3 regions of the Dorea acetigenes genome follow, and region 2 is predicted to be linked to each of the others. Evidence: a T-box and tRNA genes for the amino acid it is inferred to sense, from the RefSeq annotation. Region 2 holds a T-box; the other regions hold tRNA genes.
The links. The T-box of region 2 lies ahead of leuS (leucine--tRNA ligase). A T-box ahead of a tRNA ligase gene usually reads a tRNA of that ligase, here a tRNA-Leu.
Positions count from the first base shown of each region.

Region 1 (6,109 bases), on a different contig from region 2:
TCCCAGCTCTTCTCCCGCTTCTCTCAGCATAGGAGAATGGAACGGGCCGCTGACATTCAAAAGGACGGTGCACTTTGCCCCGGCTTCCTTCAGCCGCTCGCCCGCTTCCTTTACCGCTTCTGTCTCTCCGGTAATAACAATCTGCCCGGGGCAGTTATAATTTGCCACCGAGACCTGTTCCATCCTTCCAATTACCTGTTCGATTTCTTCTCCGCTCATGCCAAGGACCGCCATCATAGCGCCCTTACCTGCCGGAACTGCATTCTGCATCAGGATCCCTCTTGCACGTACCGTTTTCACCGCATCCATGGCGCTCATTCCGCCTGCTGCTGCAATGGCACAATACTCTCCCAGGCTAAGTCCTGCGGTAATATCCGGCTTCAGCCCTTCTGCCTCGATCACTTTCGTCATAGCAAGGCAGGTTGTCACCATTGCCGCCTGGGTATATTCCGTAATATCCAGCTTCTCATTTTCTTCAAAGCACAGCGCCTTCATGTCCAGCCTAAGCAGCCGGGATGCTCCGTCAAAGACTTCCCTTGCCAGTTCACTGTGTTCATAAAAATCCGCTCCCATCCCTGCCGTCTGGGCTCCCTGGCCCGGATAAATAAATGCCGTCTTACTCATACAAACCGACTCCTTTTATTAATGTGTCTGTCTCCCGCACAAGCTTCTCAATCAATTCTTTACAGGACAGCTTCTCCTTTACCATGGCAGCGCTCTGACCCGCCATGACACTGCCGTTCTTTACATCGCCTTCAACTACAGCCTTGCGCAGGCCGCCAAGGGTAAGCTGCTCCAGTTCTTCAAACCCCGCTCCCTTATTCTCAAGCTCCAGATATTTCTTCGTCATCTCATTGCGCAGCGCACGCACCGGATGTCCGGCGGTTCTTCCCGTCACACGGGAATCAATATCCTTCGCCTTGATAATCCGGTCCTTATAATTTTCATGTACGATGGACTCTTTTGTAACTACAAAATGAGTTCCCAGCTGGACGCCCCTTGCCCCCAGCATAAATGCAGCCGCTACTCCTCTGCCGTCTGCAATCCCTCCTGCCGCAATGACCGGGATGCTGACCGCATCCACCACCTGGGGAACCAGTACCATAGTCGTGTTCTCGCCGATATGGCCGCCCGCCTCCGTGCCTTCTGCCACCAGGGCATCTGCACCGCAGCGCTCCATCCGCTTTGCAAGGGCAACCGACGCCACCACGGGGATGACCTTCACCCCTGCTTCCTTCCACATTTTCATATACTTCTCCGGACTTCCGGCGCCTGTAGTCACAACCTTCACGCCTTCTTCCACAACTACCTTTGCCACATCATCTGCATAAGGGCTCATCAGCATAATGTTCACTCCAAAAGGCTTATCCGTTAGTTTCTTTGCCTCCTGAATCTGCTCTCTCACCCACTTCGCCGGGGCGCTGGCCGCCCCAATCAGCCCCAGTCCTCCGGCATTTGATACTGCGGCCGCAAGATGATACTCTGCAACCCATGCCATGCCGCCCTGGATGATTGGATATTCAATTCCCAACAGCTTTGTTATCTCTGTCTTCATAACGAATCCTCACCTACACTTCTCTTATTTATGCTCTTCAATATATTTCTCTACATCGCCCACCGTTGCAATCTTCTCCAAATCTTCTGTCGGAATTTCCACATCAAATTCTTCTTCCAACGCCATTACCAGTTCAAATAAATCCAGAGAATCTGCATCCAGGTCTTCCTTAAATGCTGTGTCTGCCGTAATACCTGCCGCGTCTGCTCCCAAAGCTTCTGCCGTTATTTCAATAATTCTTTCCTCCATGATATTTCTCCTTTTCTATCTATTCTTTTGCATCAGACACCCAGTCTGTAATGCACGCTCCCCAGGAAAGTCCCGCGCCAAATCCTGCCATCAGAATCTTTTGCCCGTTTTTTAAGCTTCCTTTCCTCTTCAGCTCATCCAGCAAAATCGGAATACTGGCTGAAGACGTATTCCCATATTCCTGCAGATTCATGGGGAATCTGTCTATCTCTATCTTCAGCCTTTTCGCCACTGCTTCTACAATTCTCCGATTTGCCTGATGCAGGATGAAATAATCAATTTCCTCTATCTCCATTTCATTCTTGCGCAGGATTTCCCCGATGACTTCCGTAACTCTTTTTACTGCAAATTGAAATACTGCCCTGCCGTCCATCTTCATATAAGTATCTTTCTCAGGGATTTTCTTCCAGTCCTTCACAAACCGGCTCTTGCAGGTCAGGGCTTCGCCCTTCCCACCGTCAGAATGGGCTGCTATCTTATAACTTCTGCCTTCCACAGCTCTCACGACCGCAGCTCCGGCTCCGTCGCCAAATAAAATACAGGTTCCCCTGTCCTGCCAGTCTGTAAGATTGGAAAGACTCTCGCTTCCGACAAGCAAAACCGTCCGGCACATTCCACTTGCAATATATGCCTGCGCCGTCTGATAAGCAAATACGAAACCGCTGCATGCCGCATTCAAGTCAAAGCCCACCGCATTCTCTGCACCGAGAAGCCGCTGTACCTCACATGCCGCACAGGGCAAGACCACATCCGACGATATGGTAGAAACAAGAATCATATCCACCTCGTCCGCCCCGATCCGGGCATCCTCCAGCGCTCTTTTCCCTGCTTCTGCCGCCATAGATACCGTAGTCTCCTTTTCAATAATATGGCGGCGCACCACCCCCGTCCGTTCCCGGATCCACTCATCACTGGTATCCACCAGCTTCGCAATGTCATGATTGTCCAATGTATGAACCGGCACGCACGAACCAGTTCCACATATTACACCTGTCATTTCTTCTTCTCCATTTCCCTTTATTTATTTTGTATATAAAATATTTTGTAATTAGAATTATTTGATTTTCAAAGTATATATCATGATCAGGTCTCTGTCAAGAAAAAAGATTGCGCCTAGCGCAATCTTTTTTTTCACACCCTCTATGCTTTTATCATTCTCTCCGCAACTTCTTGCCCGGCAGGGCTTCCTGCCACGCCACCAACACCTGTCTCGCGAAGGCTTACATCCATCTTCTCCCCGACTTCCCGCATTGCGTCAATGACCTGGTCCACCGGAATCCGGCTGCTAATACCTGCCAGCGCCATATCGGCCGCCGCAAGGGCATTGACTGCCCCGCCTACATTCCTTTTCACACAGGGAACCTCAACCAGCCCCGCTACCGGATCGCACACCAGACCCATCAGGTTCTTAAGAGCCATCGCCGCCGCATGTCCCATCTGCGGAATGCTGCTGCCTTTCAGGTAACAGATTGCCGCCGCCGTCATAGCAGAACCGGAACCAATCTCCGCCTGGCATCCTCCCGCCGCGCCTGCCAGAAATGCACGGTTCGCAATCACCTGCCCTACTCCGGCAGCCACATACATTGCTTCAATCATTCTCTCCTCCGGCACCTCATGCTCCCGGTAATAAGTCACCAGCACCGCAGGCATTACTCCGCACGCACCTGCCGTTGGTGCCGCTACAATCCGCTTCATACAGGCATTATTGCACCCCATCTTCAATGCTACCGTCATGACCTTAGACACGAAATCTCCGCACAAGGTATCTCCTGCCTGCTGATACGCTTCCATCAGTCCGCCTTCTCTGCCTACCAGCCCGCTTCTTGATACCAGTTCCGGCTCATATGCATCCACCGCATCCCGCATCGCATACCACATTTTCTGCATCATCTTCCAGGATGCTTCTTCTGTAATCCCCTGTTCATCACAATCTTCAAGCTGAATCGCCTTCCAAAAATCAATGCCATCCTTTTCACACTTTTTCTCTACCGCCTCTATTGATCGATATGACATACGCTTTCATTTCCTCCTGTAATCTTTTCTCAAGAACACTTTCTTACACCATGCCCGACACATTCAGGAAGGTCACTTTCTTAATTCCTTCCATCCCCCGCAGCCAGTCAAGCGCCTGCTCTGATATAATCTGATCCGTCTCCACTACCATCACCGCAAAACCGCCCCTCTTATCACGGAACAACTGCATGGTTGCAATATTAATCTTCTTTCTGCTAAGAACATTCGCCACATCCGCCACACATCCCGGCTGATCCACATTATGAACAATCAGAGTATTGATTTCCGCACTGAAATTCACCGCCATGTCATCCAGCATACTCACCCTGATCCTTCCGCCTCCAACGGAATATGCCTGAATCTTAAGCGGCGCCGCCCCGTCTGCCTCCAGCATCATCAGCGCTGTATTGGGATGCGCGCCCCGAATCTCCTTCTTCCCCATTGTAAATTCCATCCCGGCTTCCTTCGCAACTTCATAACTGTCCGGAATTCTCATATCGTCCGGTTTCATCCCCAGGAGCCCGGCCACAATCGCCTTGTCTGTTCCATGCCCTTCCCCCGTTGCCGCAAAAGAACCTGACAAATAGATTTCCGCCTTTTTCGGCTGTTTTCCCAAAAGCTGCCTGGCAACCAGACCAATCTTTACAGCCCCTGCCGTATGTGAGCTGGATGGTCCCACCATAATTGGCCCTAAAATGTCAAAAATACTTCCCATATGACGTCCCTCTTACCTTTCGTACATTTAATACTAGCTTCATTATACTGGGGATTCGCAGGCATTACAAATATTTTTTCACAAATTCAAAAAAAGTATTTGCCTTATTGGAAAAACTGTGATAGAATAGCTTTTGTCAGCGGAGATGGCGGAATGGCAGACGCGCTAGATTCAGGTTCTAGTGGTGGCAACACTGTGAGGGTTCAAGTCCCTTTCTCCGCATGGTTGATAAGGTAAAGGAATCCTTGATTTTCAAGGGTTCTTTTTCTTTTATCTCATCTTTAAGTACCATCACAGGTGATTACAATTCTTATGCAACCTGTTTGCTTGACCGCCTGAGTTTGCTTTTCTGTAAAAAATTAAGCACCTGGATATTTATTCTCCAAATGCTTTGTATTTGTTACTTATTTATTTTTCTTTACACCATTGTTTATATTCGTCCGATCTTTGAACAAATCCGCTAAATTCCGGTACTGTAAAATCCAATTCTGAGTGCCTAACCGGGTATATAATACCCTTATTTATTAACTGCGCTCTAGTTGGAGAAATAGTTTTTACTTTCTTTTTTAATTGCCCTGCTATATTTGAAATCGTACACGGCAGTTCATCGCATTTTACCATTGCGAATATAAATTTTTTATCTCCATCTGAACATCTCTCATATCTAACTTTAAAAAATCCAGTATCAAGAGTATTAAAGAACATTTCTATAATATTTTTGATGTCATCAATCTCTATTATATTTTTATTAGTTTCTTTATACACGATTTGGCATAATTGTTGAATAAAAAATGGATAACCTTTTGTTATATTTATGATTTCAGTTATTGCTTCATCTGTGTATGATATTCCAAATTTTTTTGCAGGTTCTTCAATAGCTTTTCGAGACTGTTCTCCTGTCAATGAACCAATTTCTTTATATAAGAAAAGTCTTTCTGAATATGATTTTTCATCTGATAACATTTTGTATATCTTAGGTAAACCAGCACCTATAATCATTACTGGATATCCTAATTGATTCGTGCGATGTAATGCGGCAATCAAGGAACCTAATTCTGTTGCTTTCATATACTGGATTTCATCAATAAAAAAGCATATAGGTATCTCTGATTTATAAGCTGTTTCTCCAATTGTCGTGAACACTTCTGTTAAACTTTGTGTTAGATTCGTAGATTTATACAATTCCCTTTCTTGCAAAGATAGCGAAAAAGTATTATCATTTGGATCAAAAGACACTACTAAAGCTTTTATTGCATCTAATGGTTTCTGTATTAAATTCTTAAATTTTTCTTTTGCACTTACCTTTCTTAAAAAAGCTTGTGAACAAGTTGCAATTTGTGAAATGAAATCATTCCGTTCTTCTACTTCTATGTGTTTACAAAATATATCCTTATCCTCTGCTATCTTCTGTAATTTATTGATAAGAACCGTTTTGCCTACGCCTCTTAATCCACTAAAAATAACAGATTGTGTTGGAACATTCATTGTTAGTGCAATGAACATTTGCTCAATATTATCTATATCCTCGTCACGGCCAGCAAGATATGTCGGCATTAATCCCGCTCCCGGTCGGTATG
Region 1 is NZ_JAOQJU010000006.1:87,257-93,365, forward strand. Features, by position in the region: gene fabD (ACP S-malonyltransferase) at 1-624, opposite strand, end outside; gene fabK (enoyl-[acyl-carrier-protein] reductase FabK) at 617-1,555, opposite strand; gene acpP (acyl carrier protein) at 1,580-1,804, opposite strand; gene OCV99_RS07620 (beta-ketoacyl-ACP synthase III) at 1,824-2,801, opposite strand; gene sdaAA (L-serine ammonia-lyase, iron-sulfur-dependent, subunit alpha) at 2,945-3,817, opposite strand; gene sdaAB (L-serine ammonia-lyase, iron-sulfur-dependent subunit beta) at 3,861-4,532, opposite strand; tRNA gene OCV99_RS07635 (tRNA-Leu) at 4,672-4,754, shown strand; gene OCV99_RS07640 (ATP-binding protein) at 4,941-6,109, opposite strand, start outside.
Region 1: it encodes a tRNA-Leu, which carries the amino acid that the T-box ahead of leuS (leucine--tRNA ligase) is inferred to sense. The anticodon was not compared.

Region 2 (6,109 bases):
TGATTGAGGGATCGGAAGAGATATTTGATGTATCTGTGGTGGATTATATTGATATCATTAAGTACGAAGTGGGACAGGAGATTACGCTGGAATATAAAGAAGATACAAGGGCAAATATGGTTATGTCCATAGAATAAAAAACAGGAATGAGAGAAAATGGGATTGAGCATACTTTTAGCAGAGCAGATTGTAGCGCTGTTTCTGATGGGGCTGGTAGGTTATGTGGCAGTAAAGTCGGGGAAATTCCGTACAGAAGACAGCAAAATCATTTCAAATGTTGTAGTATACATTTGTTCACCATTTGTGGTGATTGACGCATTTCAGATTGCATTTACAGCGGAAAAACTGCAGGGACTGCTGCTTGCGTTTGCAGCATCAGTGTTGGTGCACGGATTGATGATTATCGGAGGTAGACTGCTTGGCAAGCCTCTTGGCCTGAATGGGATAGAGAAAGCATCTGTCGTGTATTCAAATTCCGGTTACTTGATTATTCCCCTGGTCAGCGCTGTGCTGGGACAGGAGTGGGTATTCTATACGACGGCATTTATTGTTGTCCAGACCGTGCTGATATGGACGCATGGACAGGCGGTTATCTGCGGAAAAGGCAAGGCAGATATGAAGCAGATGTTATGGAATCCCAATGTCATTGCCATTGGAATCGGGCTTCTGCTTTTTGCACTGCAGATAAGGCTTCCGGCTCCTGTAGCAAGCTGTATCAGCGCTTTTGGCGATGCAATCGGACCGATTAGTATGATGGTGATAGGTATGTTGGTTGCAGATGTAGACCTTCGGGGGGTATTTTGTCAGAAGAGGCCGTATCTGATTTGCTTCCTGCGCCTGGTTGCATTTCCGGTGATTACTGTATTTATATTTGTATTTACCGGAATGAGCGGTATGCATAAGGAAGCGGAATATATTCTTTTGATTGTCCTGCTTGCCACAAGCGCGCCTGCAGCAGTTATGGTTACGCAGCTGGCGCAGATTTATGAGCAGGATGCAAAATATGCCAGTGTTATTAACGTCATGTCTGTTCTGTTTTCCATTGTCACGATGCCGCTTATCACCTTACTGTATGAAAAGCTGGTGTAGCGGCGGATGGGGAAATTAATAAGGGGTAATCCTGCAATGCGGATTACCCCTTGAATATCCATATGTAATTTTTTAATTTAAAAGAGCACAGTCTGTGAAGTCAACATCTTTCAGATCATCTTTACTTGCGCTGAGACTTACATAAAAATCTACTCCACACTGAGAAGTAATCTTTTTTAATTTTTCTACGAATTCCGGCACATCCTCCAAATTAATATTGGCATGTTTTAAAAGGCCATCGATAAATATACATTCTACATCGTGGTTTGCGCTGTACATACCATATAAAAAGCAGATGTATTCATCAATGTTCGTGATTACCGGATAATCATCCATACATACGACACGAATGTCAAAAGCTACGCTTCTTGTATCACGGTGACTGTTTTTAATAAATACTACGTTTCCATTACAAGCTTTCGCCTGCTGATTGGCCAACTCAATCATCTGCTGTGTCTTGCCGCTGCCTTTTGGGCCTGTCAATAAATTTACCATGGGAAACACTCCTTTTTCTATGTATTTAACATACGTATTTTCTTACCATTTATTATACATGAATTTGTTAAGAGAAACAACTGAAAAGTAAAAAATGAGTGAAAAATGCGCTTGACTTATTTTAACATTCTTCATATAATGGTCTAAGATATGGAGAAAGACTGAGAAGAGGAGTAGTAAGAGGCTATCGTTTTCAGAGAGCTGCCGGAAGGTGCAAGGCAGTAAGCGTAATCTCCCAACTCGCCTTGGAGTTCTTCTGCTGAAATATAAGGCGAATTGTTAAGAGGGTGTGGAGCCTACTAGGTTCGAAACAACCTCGCCAAGTAGTGATAAAGAGGAGACAACCATGTTGCTAAGCTCGGAAAGACCTCGCTAAGCCAACAGGTTGTGCCTTACTACTAGGCTCGAAAAGACCTCGCCAAGTAGTATAGGCAGAGGCGGGGTTTCCCGTTATAGAAAGTAATGAGTGCGTCCGGCCGGAATCCGGGCGAATAAGAGTGGTACCACGGAATACAGCCTTTTCGTCTCTTGCGGGATGGAAAGGCTCTTTTATTTCATAGGAATGCATTATGGCAGAAAGAGAGGATTTATAAAAATGGCACAGAAGATTGTCTATAATCACAAAGCAATCGAGAAGAAATGGCGGGAGAACTGGGAGAAGAACCCGGTGAATCCTAAGGTAGATAAGGATGGAAATAAGAAGCAGAAGTACTATTGTCTGGATATGTTCCCCTATCCATCAGGAAACGGCCTTCACGTAGGACACTGGAGAGGGTATGTTATTTCGGATGTATGGAGCAGGTACAAATTGCTGCAGGGATACTATATCGTTCATCCCATGGGCTGGGATGCATTCGGTCTTCCGGCTGAGAACTATGCGATTAAGATGGGGGTTCATCCGGCAAAGTCTACAGCAGAGAATGTAGCAAATATTAAGCGCCAGATTAATGAAATTGCCGCATTATATGACTGGGATATGGAAGTAAATACGACCGATCCGGAATTCTACAAATGGACTCAGTGGATTTTTGTGAAGATGTTCAAGGAAGGTCTTGCTTATGAGAAGGAATTTCCGATTAACTGGTGCCCATCCTGTAAGACAGGTCTTGCAAATGAAGAGGTTGTGAACGGAAAATGTGAGCGCTGTGGGACAGAGGTTACCAAGAAGAATCTCCGCCAGTGGATGCTGAAGATTACGGCATATGCAGAACGTCTCTTAAATGATCTTGACAAGCTTGATTGGCCGGAGAAGGTTAAGAAGATGCAGGCGGATTGGATTGGTAAATCCTACGGTGCAGAGGTTGATTTCCCGGTAGAGGGAAGGGACGAGAAGATTACGGTATATACGACAAGGCCGGATACCTTATATGGAGCGACCTTTATGGTGCTGGCGCCGGAACATGCTTTAGCGGCAAGTCTTGCAACACCGGAGACAAAAGACGCTGTAGAAAAATATATTTACGAAGCATCTATGAAATCCAATGTAGACCGTATGCAGGATAAGGAAAAGACGGGTGTATTTACCGGAAGTTATGCAATCAATCCTTTAAATGGAGAAAAAACTCCAATCTGGTTATCAGACTATGTACTGGCTGATTATGGTACAGGCGCGATTATGTGTGTGCCTGCGCACGATGATCGTGACTTTGAATTTGCCACAAAATTCAAAATCCCAATCATCCAGGTTATAGCGAAGGATGGTAAAGAAATTGAAAATATGACAGAGGCCTATACAGAGGCAAATGGAACGATGATTAACTCTGGTGAATGGAACGGGATGGAATCTGCTGTTCTTAAAAAAGAAGCGCCTCATATTATAGAAGAAAGAGGAATTGGCCGTGCAACCGTAAATTATAAGCTGCGTGACTGGGTATTTTCCCGTCAGCGTTATTGGGGAGAGCCGATTCCGATTGTACATTGCCCGGATTGCGGTGCAGTGCCTGTACCGGAAGAAGAATTACCACTCAGGCTGCCGGATGTAGAATCCTATGAGCCGACAGGAACCGGAGAATCGCCGCTTGCCGGAATCGAAGAATGGGTGAACTGTAAGTGCCCGGTATGCGGGAAACCGGCAAAACGTGAGACGAATACTATGCCGCAGTGGGCGGGTTCCTCCTGGTATTTCCTGCGCTATGTAGATAATCATAATGATAAAGAATTGGTATCCAGAGAAAAGGCGGACGAGATGCTTCCGGTAGATATGTATATCGGTGGTGTGGAACATGCGGTACTGCACCTTCTGTATTCTCGCTTCTACACCAAGTTTTTGTATGACATCGGTGTAGTAGATTTTGATGAGCCATTCCATAAATTATTTAACCAGGGAATGATTACCGGTAAGAACGGAATTAAGATGAGCAAGTCTAAAGGAAATGTAGTATCTCCGGATGATCTGGTAAGAGATTACGGATGTGACTCTCTGAGAATGTATGAGCTTTTCGTAGGACCGCCGGAATTAGATGCAGAGTGGGACGACCGTGGAATTGATGGTGTATCCCGATTCCTGAAAAAAGTATGGGGGCTTGTGATGGATAGCAAAGACAAGAACATCGAAGCCACAAAAGAAATGATTAAGGAACGAAATAAACTGATTTATGACGTTACAACACGTCTGGAGAACTTCAGCCTGAATACAGTTATTTCCGGTTTTATGGAGCACACCAATAAACTGGTTGAAATTTCTAAAAAAGCAGGCGGAATTGACACCGAGACACTGGGTAGTATGGCAGTTCTCCTGGCACCGTTTGCCCCGCATATTGCAGAAGAAATCTGGGAACAGTTAGGACATAATGAGACAGTCTTTGCGGCAGGATGGCCAGCTTACGACGAAGAAGCCATGAAAGACGATGAAATCGAGATTGCCGTACAGATTAATGGAAAAACAAGAGCAGTTGTGGCTCTTGCGGCAGATGTCTCAAAAGAAGATGCATTAGCGGCAGGAAAAGCAGCCGTAGCCGACAAACTCACCGGAACCATCGTAAAAGAAATCTACGTACCCGGCAGAATCATAAATATTGTGCAAAAATAGGCAGTGCGAATAACGGAAAAGACGGACTTATCTTGCTTGCAAGAATAAGGACGTCTTTTTTGTTATTCATAGGGCGTATGCCCGACAACTGAGCGAACTTGTTCGCGAGGTTGTGAGCACTGCCGTAGGAGGAGAAAGGGCGACGCCCGACAAGCGAGCGAACTTGTTCGTGAGCTTGAGTGCATGGCTTATGAAGTGTTGAAAGTGATAAAGTGCTTGGAAATATTGTAAGTATGAAAATGGAGTGAACCAACAGGTAGTACAGAAACTCTTAGGTCATTCCACGTTGGCAATGACAACTGATTTATACACGCATGTTTCAGAAGAAAAGAAGAAGTAGCTGAACTGAAAACCTCACAACAGAATAAAGTTATTGAGTTTTTTAAACTGTCTCATTGCATAGAATTGATAAATTGCTTATCCTTAAAGCAGGAGGTGGCAAATATGGCTAATGAAGATAAAAAGGATTTTAATGCTATGTTGCGTGACAAGAAGGATATGCCAAAGTTTCAGATTATTACAGACCCAAAAAGCATTGAAAAATATGGTGGAAGTAAGATGTTCTTTGCCCCGCCAATCAACTACGACAAAGTAATGAAACAAGTTCCGTATGGTAAGGTAATTACTATTGGAAAGCTCCGAGAATATTTTGCAAAATTGAGTGGTGCAGATTTTACAGAACCTATTACAGCAGGAATTTTTGTTTCTATTGTGGCATGGGCAAGTTATCAGCGTTCTAATGATGAAACGCCTTACTGGAGAACACTGAAAGCAAATGGAGAGTTAAACGCCAAATATCCCGGTGGTGCTGAAATGCAGAAAGAAAAGCTGGAATCAGAAGGGCATACCATTATTCAAAAAGGACGTAAAAATATCAAGTATTTTGTAAAAGACTATGAAAGTGTTCTTTTTGATTTGAACTGAATTATGGGGGAAGAGCTATGTTGGATAAAAAGGTATATTACTTTATAACTGTGGTTGAGGAAAAATCATTTTCCAAGGCTGCACAGAAAATGTATTTGAGTCAGCCGAACTTATCCAGACAAGTGAAGCTTCTCGAAGAAGAATTAGGGGTAAAGCTGTTGAACAGAGATGGTTATCGACCTGTACTTACTTCTGCAGGAGAATATTATTTTAATGAAATAAAAAAAGTACAGGAGTATGTTGAGGGTATTCAAAATCGGCTTAATACAATGGAGCAACAAGAAATTAGAATAGGATTTACCGGCTCCTTTGAAAACAGAAGAATACTGGAATCACTAAACATGGTTAAATCTCAGTTTGATAAGGTTAAGCTAGCCTTTATAAAATATAATTTTGAGGAGTCGCTTAAGAGATTAGTGGAAGGTCAGGTAGATATAAGCTTTGGTGTTGAGTCAAATTTTCGGAAGCATCCTGAAGCAAAATACGATGTGTTATATACATATGATATTTGTGTGATTTGCTCGTTTGATCACCCGTTTGCGGAACTTGAGTATGTAACACCGGAACAATTAG
Region 2 is NZ_JAOQJU010000035.1:22,977-29,085, forward strand. Features, by position in the region: gene OCV99_RS16445 (CvpA family protein) at 1-137, shown strand, start outside; gene OCV99_RS16450 (AEC family transporter) at 157-1,089, shown strand; gene OCV99_RS16455 (hypothetical protein) at 1,162-1,584, opposite strand; T-box leader at 1,739-2,116, shown strand; gene leuS (leucine--tRNA ligase) at 2,180-4,612, shown strand; gene OCV99_RS18310 (hypothetical protein) at 4,857-4,952, shown strand; gene OCV99_RS16470 (MGMT family protein) at 5,057-5,536, shown strand; gene OCV99_RS16475 (LysR family transcriptional regulator) at 5,554-6,109, shown strand, end outside.

Region 3 (6,109 bases), on a different contig from region 2:
CTTTTTCAATACCCTTCTGTACGCCGCAGAGTACAACGAAAGCGGTAATGCCTATAAAGAGAAAAAACCATCCGAGCGGTTCAAAGGTTCCGCCGATAAAATCTGAAAAATAGGTATCTTGCGCAGCAACAGAAGAGCCTCCGCTGATGAAGACGGCAAAGTACTTAACAACCCAGCCTCCGATTACAGAATAGTAAGGGAAGATGATAATCGGTACAATGGATGCCAGGATTCCAAGGAATCCGAAACGGGAATCCAAGGATCTAAAAGCACCGATAGCGCTTAATCCGGTTTTGCGTCCCAAGGCAACTTCACCAATCATAAGGGCGAAGCCGAAGGTGACAGCCAGGATTAAGTATATTAAGAGAAACGTACCGCCTCCATACTGAGCCGCCAGATACGGGAAACGCCAGATATTCCCCAGACCGACTGCAGAACCGGCAGCGGCCAGTACAAATCCCAGCTTGCTAGAAAAATTGCTTCTTTCGTTCATTGAATAAAAACCTCCTCAAAATCATTCTCTCATTTCTTATATTTTAATGACAGTGTGTAAAAACCATTATATAGAAAAAAGTCGGATTTCGCAATAGAAAAAAGGTTGACAATGAAAAAATAATGTGTTAGATTATTAACTGCGTGAAGCGGAAAATAAAGTAGAGTATCCACTCTCACCTCAGTGCAATCGGGCATCTGGCGGTTTGATAAAGCGGCATGAAAAAAGAGATTGTATAAGTCTCTCTTGTATTTTATGCAGAGTTGAAAGTGGATAGTCGGAAGCTGTTCACTTATTTTTTATGTAAGGAAAGAGTACTGCTTACATTTTATGTTTTATTTTATGATGGAGGTGCACTACAATTAGCGATTTAATGATTAACGAGCAAATCAGAGACAGAGAAGTACGCGTAATCAGCGAAGAAGGAGAGCAGCTTGGCATTATGTCTGCGAAGGATGCGATGAAACTTGCGCATGAAGCAGATTTAGACCTTGTGAAGATTGCTCCGAAGGCTCAACCGCCGGTATGCAAGATTATTGATTACGGTAAGTATAAGTATGAGCTGACAAGAAAAGAAAAAGAGGCCAAGAAAAAGCAAAAGACGGTCGAGGTTAAGGAAGTGCGTCTTTCACCCAATATCGACACCAATGATTTGAATACAAAGGTGAATAGTGCGAAGAAGTTCATTGGGAAGGGAAATAAAGTAAAAGTCACGTTGCGATTCCGCGGGAGAGAAATGGCACACGTACAGCAGAGCAGACATATTTTGGATGATTTTGCCAAGATGCTGGAGGATGTGGCTGTGGTGGAGAAGCCAGCCAAACTCGAAGGAAGAAATATGAGCATGGTTTTAACTGTAAAACGTTAAAAATAAACACACATTATCAAGGAGGAATATATCATGCCAAAAATTAAGACAAATAGAGCTGCTGCAAAGCGCTTCAAAAAAACAGGTACAGGAAAGTTAAAAAGAAATAAAGCTTACAAGAGCCATATCTTAACAAAGAAGTCTACAAAGAGAAAAAGAAATCTCAGAAAGGCAACTATTGCAGATGCTACTAACGTAAAGAATATGAAGAAAGTATTACCATATCTCTAAGATAAGACAGATATTGAAGGAGGAATAAGACATGGCAAGAATCAAAGGCGGATTGAACGCTAAGAAAAAACATAACAGAACTTTAAAATTGGCAAAAGGATATAGGGGAGCACGTTCCAAACAGTACAGAGTTGCAAAACAGTCTGTAATGAGAGCGCTTACATCTTCTTATGCAGGAAGAAAACAGCGTAAACGTCAGATGCGTCAGCTCTGGATTGCACGTATTAATGCGGCAGCAAGATTGAACGGACTGTCATACAGCAAGTTCATGCATGGCTTAAAGTTGGCGAATGTGGATGTGAACAGAAAGATGCTGGCAGAGATGGCGGTAAATGATGCTGCAGGATTTGCAACACTTGCAGAAGTTGCAAAGTCAGCGCTCGCTTAATTTATAGAAAACAGAAACTTCCGTCTCCCGGCGGGAGGCGGAGGTTTTTGAAATTTGGTATTGACATTTATGAACCAATGTAGTAATCTATTAGACGGACGTTAAGTCAAGCGGAAGTGTCGGAACTGGCAGACGAGCAAGACTAAGGATCTTGTGATCAATGCGATCGTGTGGGTTCAAGTCCCATCTTCCGCATTCAGGAGGATTGCGCAGAGCAGTCCTCTTATATACTTAATTACATATTGATAGGCGGAAGTGTCGGAACTGGCAGACGAGCAAGACTAAGGATCTTGTAAGCATTGCGCTTGTGTGGGTTCAAGTCCCATCTTCCGCATTGACAGAAAGAGAGCTATTCGATTTTATTTTATAAATCGAATAGCTCTTTTAATGAAATTCCAGAAGTTTCACTATATAACCTCGCTTTCTATTGAATTTTAGATAAGTCCCTCTATTTCATTGGACCGACCTCCTGTTTTTTGAAGTTTTCTCTTCTTTTGTTATCCCTATTTTAAGTTATTGAATAGAAAATGTCAAGAAGATTTTGAAATATTTTTTTTGAAAATATAAATTATCTAAATATTCATGCAATTTATCGCGAGTAATTGTCTGCATTGTGTGCTTTCCTGTAGAAATAGTATGGTGCCAGAAGCAGTATGGTGGCGCCCCAGGCGAGAGGGTAGCTGATAAGGATGGTAGACAGCTCTTGACGGATAGGAACCATAATCAGGATCCAAGGGAGACGGACGCCGCAGACGCCGCCCAGGGTAATCAGAGTTGGTATCAGTACATCGCCTATTCCGCGCAGTGCTCCTGAGAGGATTTCTACAAAGATGAAGATGGCATAACTTGGGACGATATGCAGCAGCATATAAGTTCCGATGGATATGACATTTGGGTCATCTGTAAACAGATAAAATAAAGGTTTTGCAAAAAGCATCAGGAAGACCAGGATGGAGCCGCAGATTGCAAGTGACATTCCCAGGCAGGTGCGCACGCTCTGATATACCCGGTTCATTTTCCCGGCGCCGTAATTCTGACCGGTGAAAGTGGTAATGGCGATTCCGAACGCGCCGCTGACTGCCCAGAATATCATATCCATTTTTCCGAATGCCGCCCACGCCGCAGCGGTATCTGTCCCGAAGCTGTTGATGGCGGTCTGTATAATAATATTGGTAAGACCGTACATGCACGCTTGGAGACTGCTTGGAAGGCCGATGCGCAGTTCTGATTTTAATATGGGCAGATAAAGCCGTATCCGGCGTATCTGCAGCTGGATATCTTCGTAGGAAAACATCAGCGTCCTGGTGACAAGCACGGCGCTGACTGCCTGGGATATGACGGTAGCGATTGCTGCCCCGGCGATTCCCATTTTGAAAACGATAACCAAAAGGATGTCCAGCGCGATGTTCAGAAAACAGCAGAACATCAGGTAATAAAGCGGTCTTTTGGAGTCTCCGATGGCACGCATGATACTGGAACCCATGTTATAGACCAAAGTGGCAATGATTCCCAGAAAATAGATGCGCAGGTAGAGGACAGAGTCCCCCATAATAGCTTCCGGTGTTTTGGTGACAGCCAGCAGCCATGGCGTCGCAAACCAGCCGACGATGCTGATTAGAATGCTTACGATGATCGAAAATGCATAGGCAGTATGGAGGCTTCTGTGCAGGTTCATGTAATCCTTTGCTCCGAAGAACTGTGAGATAATTACGGTGGCTCCGGAAGATAGGCCTGTAAAAAAGGAAAAGACCTGATAGGTGATGACAGAAGCGGAGCCACCTACGCTTGCCAGCGCTTCTTTTCCGACAAATCGCCCTACAATGACGGCGTCTGCAGTATTATATAACTGTTGAAATAAGGTCCCGATTACAATCGGAAAAAAGAACAGCAGTAATTGTTTCCAGATAATTCCCTCCGTAATCTGGTTCTTTCCGTTTTTCTCCTTTGTCATGACATCCCACTCCTTTCTCTTCTATAATTATATCATCGTCAGGGAGAGGGTGTACAGATATAATTCATAGGGATTTGCCTGGTTGAAATGAGTAATTATTAATGGTACAATAACAGGAAGTGTGAAGGAGTTTTGAAAATGGATGTCTCGATTGTTATACCAACCAAGAATGCCGGGAAGCTTTTGAACCGTGTGCTTGCCATGGTGTTCCGGCAGAAAACAGAATATAGTTATGAGGTTATTTGTGTGGATTCCGGTTCCGGGGATGAGACGCTTGGAATTATCCGCAGTTACCCCTGCCGGTTATTCGAGATTCCGGCGTCTGAGTTCGGGCATGGAAGGACAAGGAACTATGGCGCAGCACAAGGAAATGGGACATACATTGTGTTTCTTACGCAGGATGCCCTTCCGGCGTCGGAAGACTGGCTTCAGAATCTGGTGGATGCTATGCAAATAGAAGATGGAATAGTGGGAGGATTTGGAATCCATTTGCCATACCCGGATTGCAATATATTTGATAAGAGAGATTTAAAAGCGCATTTTGATAATTTTGGACAGGAAAATACGGTTTACTGGCTGGATGATGAGGAGCGCTACAGGTCGGAAGAAGGCTATCTGCATAAGCTGGCGTTTTTTTCCGATAATAATGCATGCCTGCGCAGAGATGTCTGGGAGAAATATCCGTATCCGGATGTGGATTTTGCCGAAGATCAGATATGGATGCGCAAAATGATTGAGCTGGGATATAAGAAGGTGTACTGCCCTTATGCTCCGGTCTATCATTCCCATAATTTTCCTCTGCGAGAGTATTATGGACGTTATTTTGATGAATACAGAGGTCTGAACCGGATTCACGGTTATGTGATTTCTGATTCTTGGATGAAACTTCCACTTCTGGTTATTAGGCATACATTGGCAGATCTGCGATATGTCCGCTCCCTGCCGCTTAAAAGGAAGGAGAAGTTTTCCTGGCTTTTATATTCTGCCGGACGCAATTATTGCCGGTACTATGCCGGATATAAAGGAGGAAGATATGACAGATTTTCAAGGAGAAGGCAGGAAAGGTGGGACAGAAGAATATCGCAGCAATACAAACAGAGAAAGGGTCAGGGGGTATAGAGATATGAAGGAATTTGTTATAAAGGGAATCCGCTTTGTGAGACGGAGAGGAATCAGGGGAGTTGCTGAGAAGTTCCATCTTGCCCCCAGGAAAAATGAATTTCTGAAGCATTATGAATTTTTGACGACTGAGAAGCGTGTTCCGTTTAATCAGGCAGAATACGAAAAACATAAAAATGATGAGGTTAAGATTCTGAACTGGATTATTCCGGAGATGGGGGAAGGATCCGGCGGGCATATTAATATTTTCCGGTTTGTTTCGTTTTTAGAGGATATGGGATTCCACAGCAGGCTGTATCTTGTATTGTCTCCTACCTATCGGAATGATAACAAGGGATTTCGGAAGAGACTTTCGGAGATGTTTCCCATTCTTGACAGCCGGGTGGAAGCTTTCTGGGATATCAGAGAGGCGGAGTTTGCTCATGCAACCATTGCTACTGCCTGGCAGACGGCTTATTTTGTGAAGAATTTTGATAATACCATTTCTAAATTCTACTTTGTGCAGGATTATGAGCCTTACTTTTTCCCAATGGGTTCTTTCTATCAGTTTGCAGAAGATACTTACCGGTTCGGGTTCCGGGGAATTACGGCTGGCGATTGGCTGAAGGATATGCTGGAAGAGCGGTATGGGATGAAGTGTGACAGTTTTAGTTTTTCTTATGATAAGGAATTGTATAGAGAGCATAAGAAGACGGGAAATGAAAAAAAAGTATTTTTTTATGCACGGCCGGTGACAGAACGCCGGGATTTTGAGATTGGGATGCTGGCACTTTCTGAGCTGTGCAGCCGTATGCCGGAGGTAGAGGTGCTTTTGGCCGGTTGGGATGTGTCCTATCTTGAGATCCCGTTCCGGCATCAGAATCTGGGAATTGTAAGTATGGGGCAATTGTCGGAAATCTACGGGCAGTGTGACTTGTGTATGGTACTTTCTAATACAAACTTGTCATTATTGCCTCTTGAAATTATGGCGTCCGGCTCGGCGGTGGTTTGTTCAAAAGGAGAGAACAGTACCTGGCTTGTAAGTGAAGAGAATGCTGTGTTGGTGGAGTATGATCCGGC
Region 3 is NZ_JAOQJU010000007.1:43,273-49,381, reverse strand. Features, by position in the region: gene OCV99_RS07940 (sodium-dependent transporter) at 1-493, opposite strand, end outside; gene infC (translation initiation factor IF-3) at 867-1,361, shown strand; gene rpmI (50S ribosomal protein L35) at 1,395-1,592, shown strand; gene rplT (50S ribosomal protein L20) at 1,624-1,980, shown strand; tRNA gene OCV99_RS07920 (tRNA-Leu) at 2,091-2,175, shown strand; tRNA gene OCV99_RS07915 (tRNA-Leu) at 2,230-2,314, shown strand; gene OCV99_RS07910 (MATE family efflux transporter) at 2,570-3,931, opposite strand; gene OCV99_RS07905 (glycosyltransferase family 2 protein) at 4,070-5,050, shown strand; gene OCV99_RS07900 (glycosyltransferase family 4 protein) at 4,965-6,109, shown strand, end outside.
Region 3: it encodes a tRNA-Leu, which carries the amino acid that the T-box ahead of leuS (leucine--tRNA ligase) is inferred to sense. The anticodon was not compared.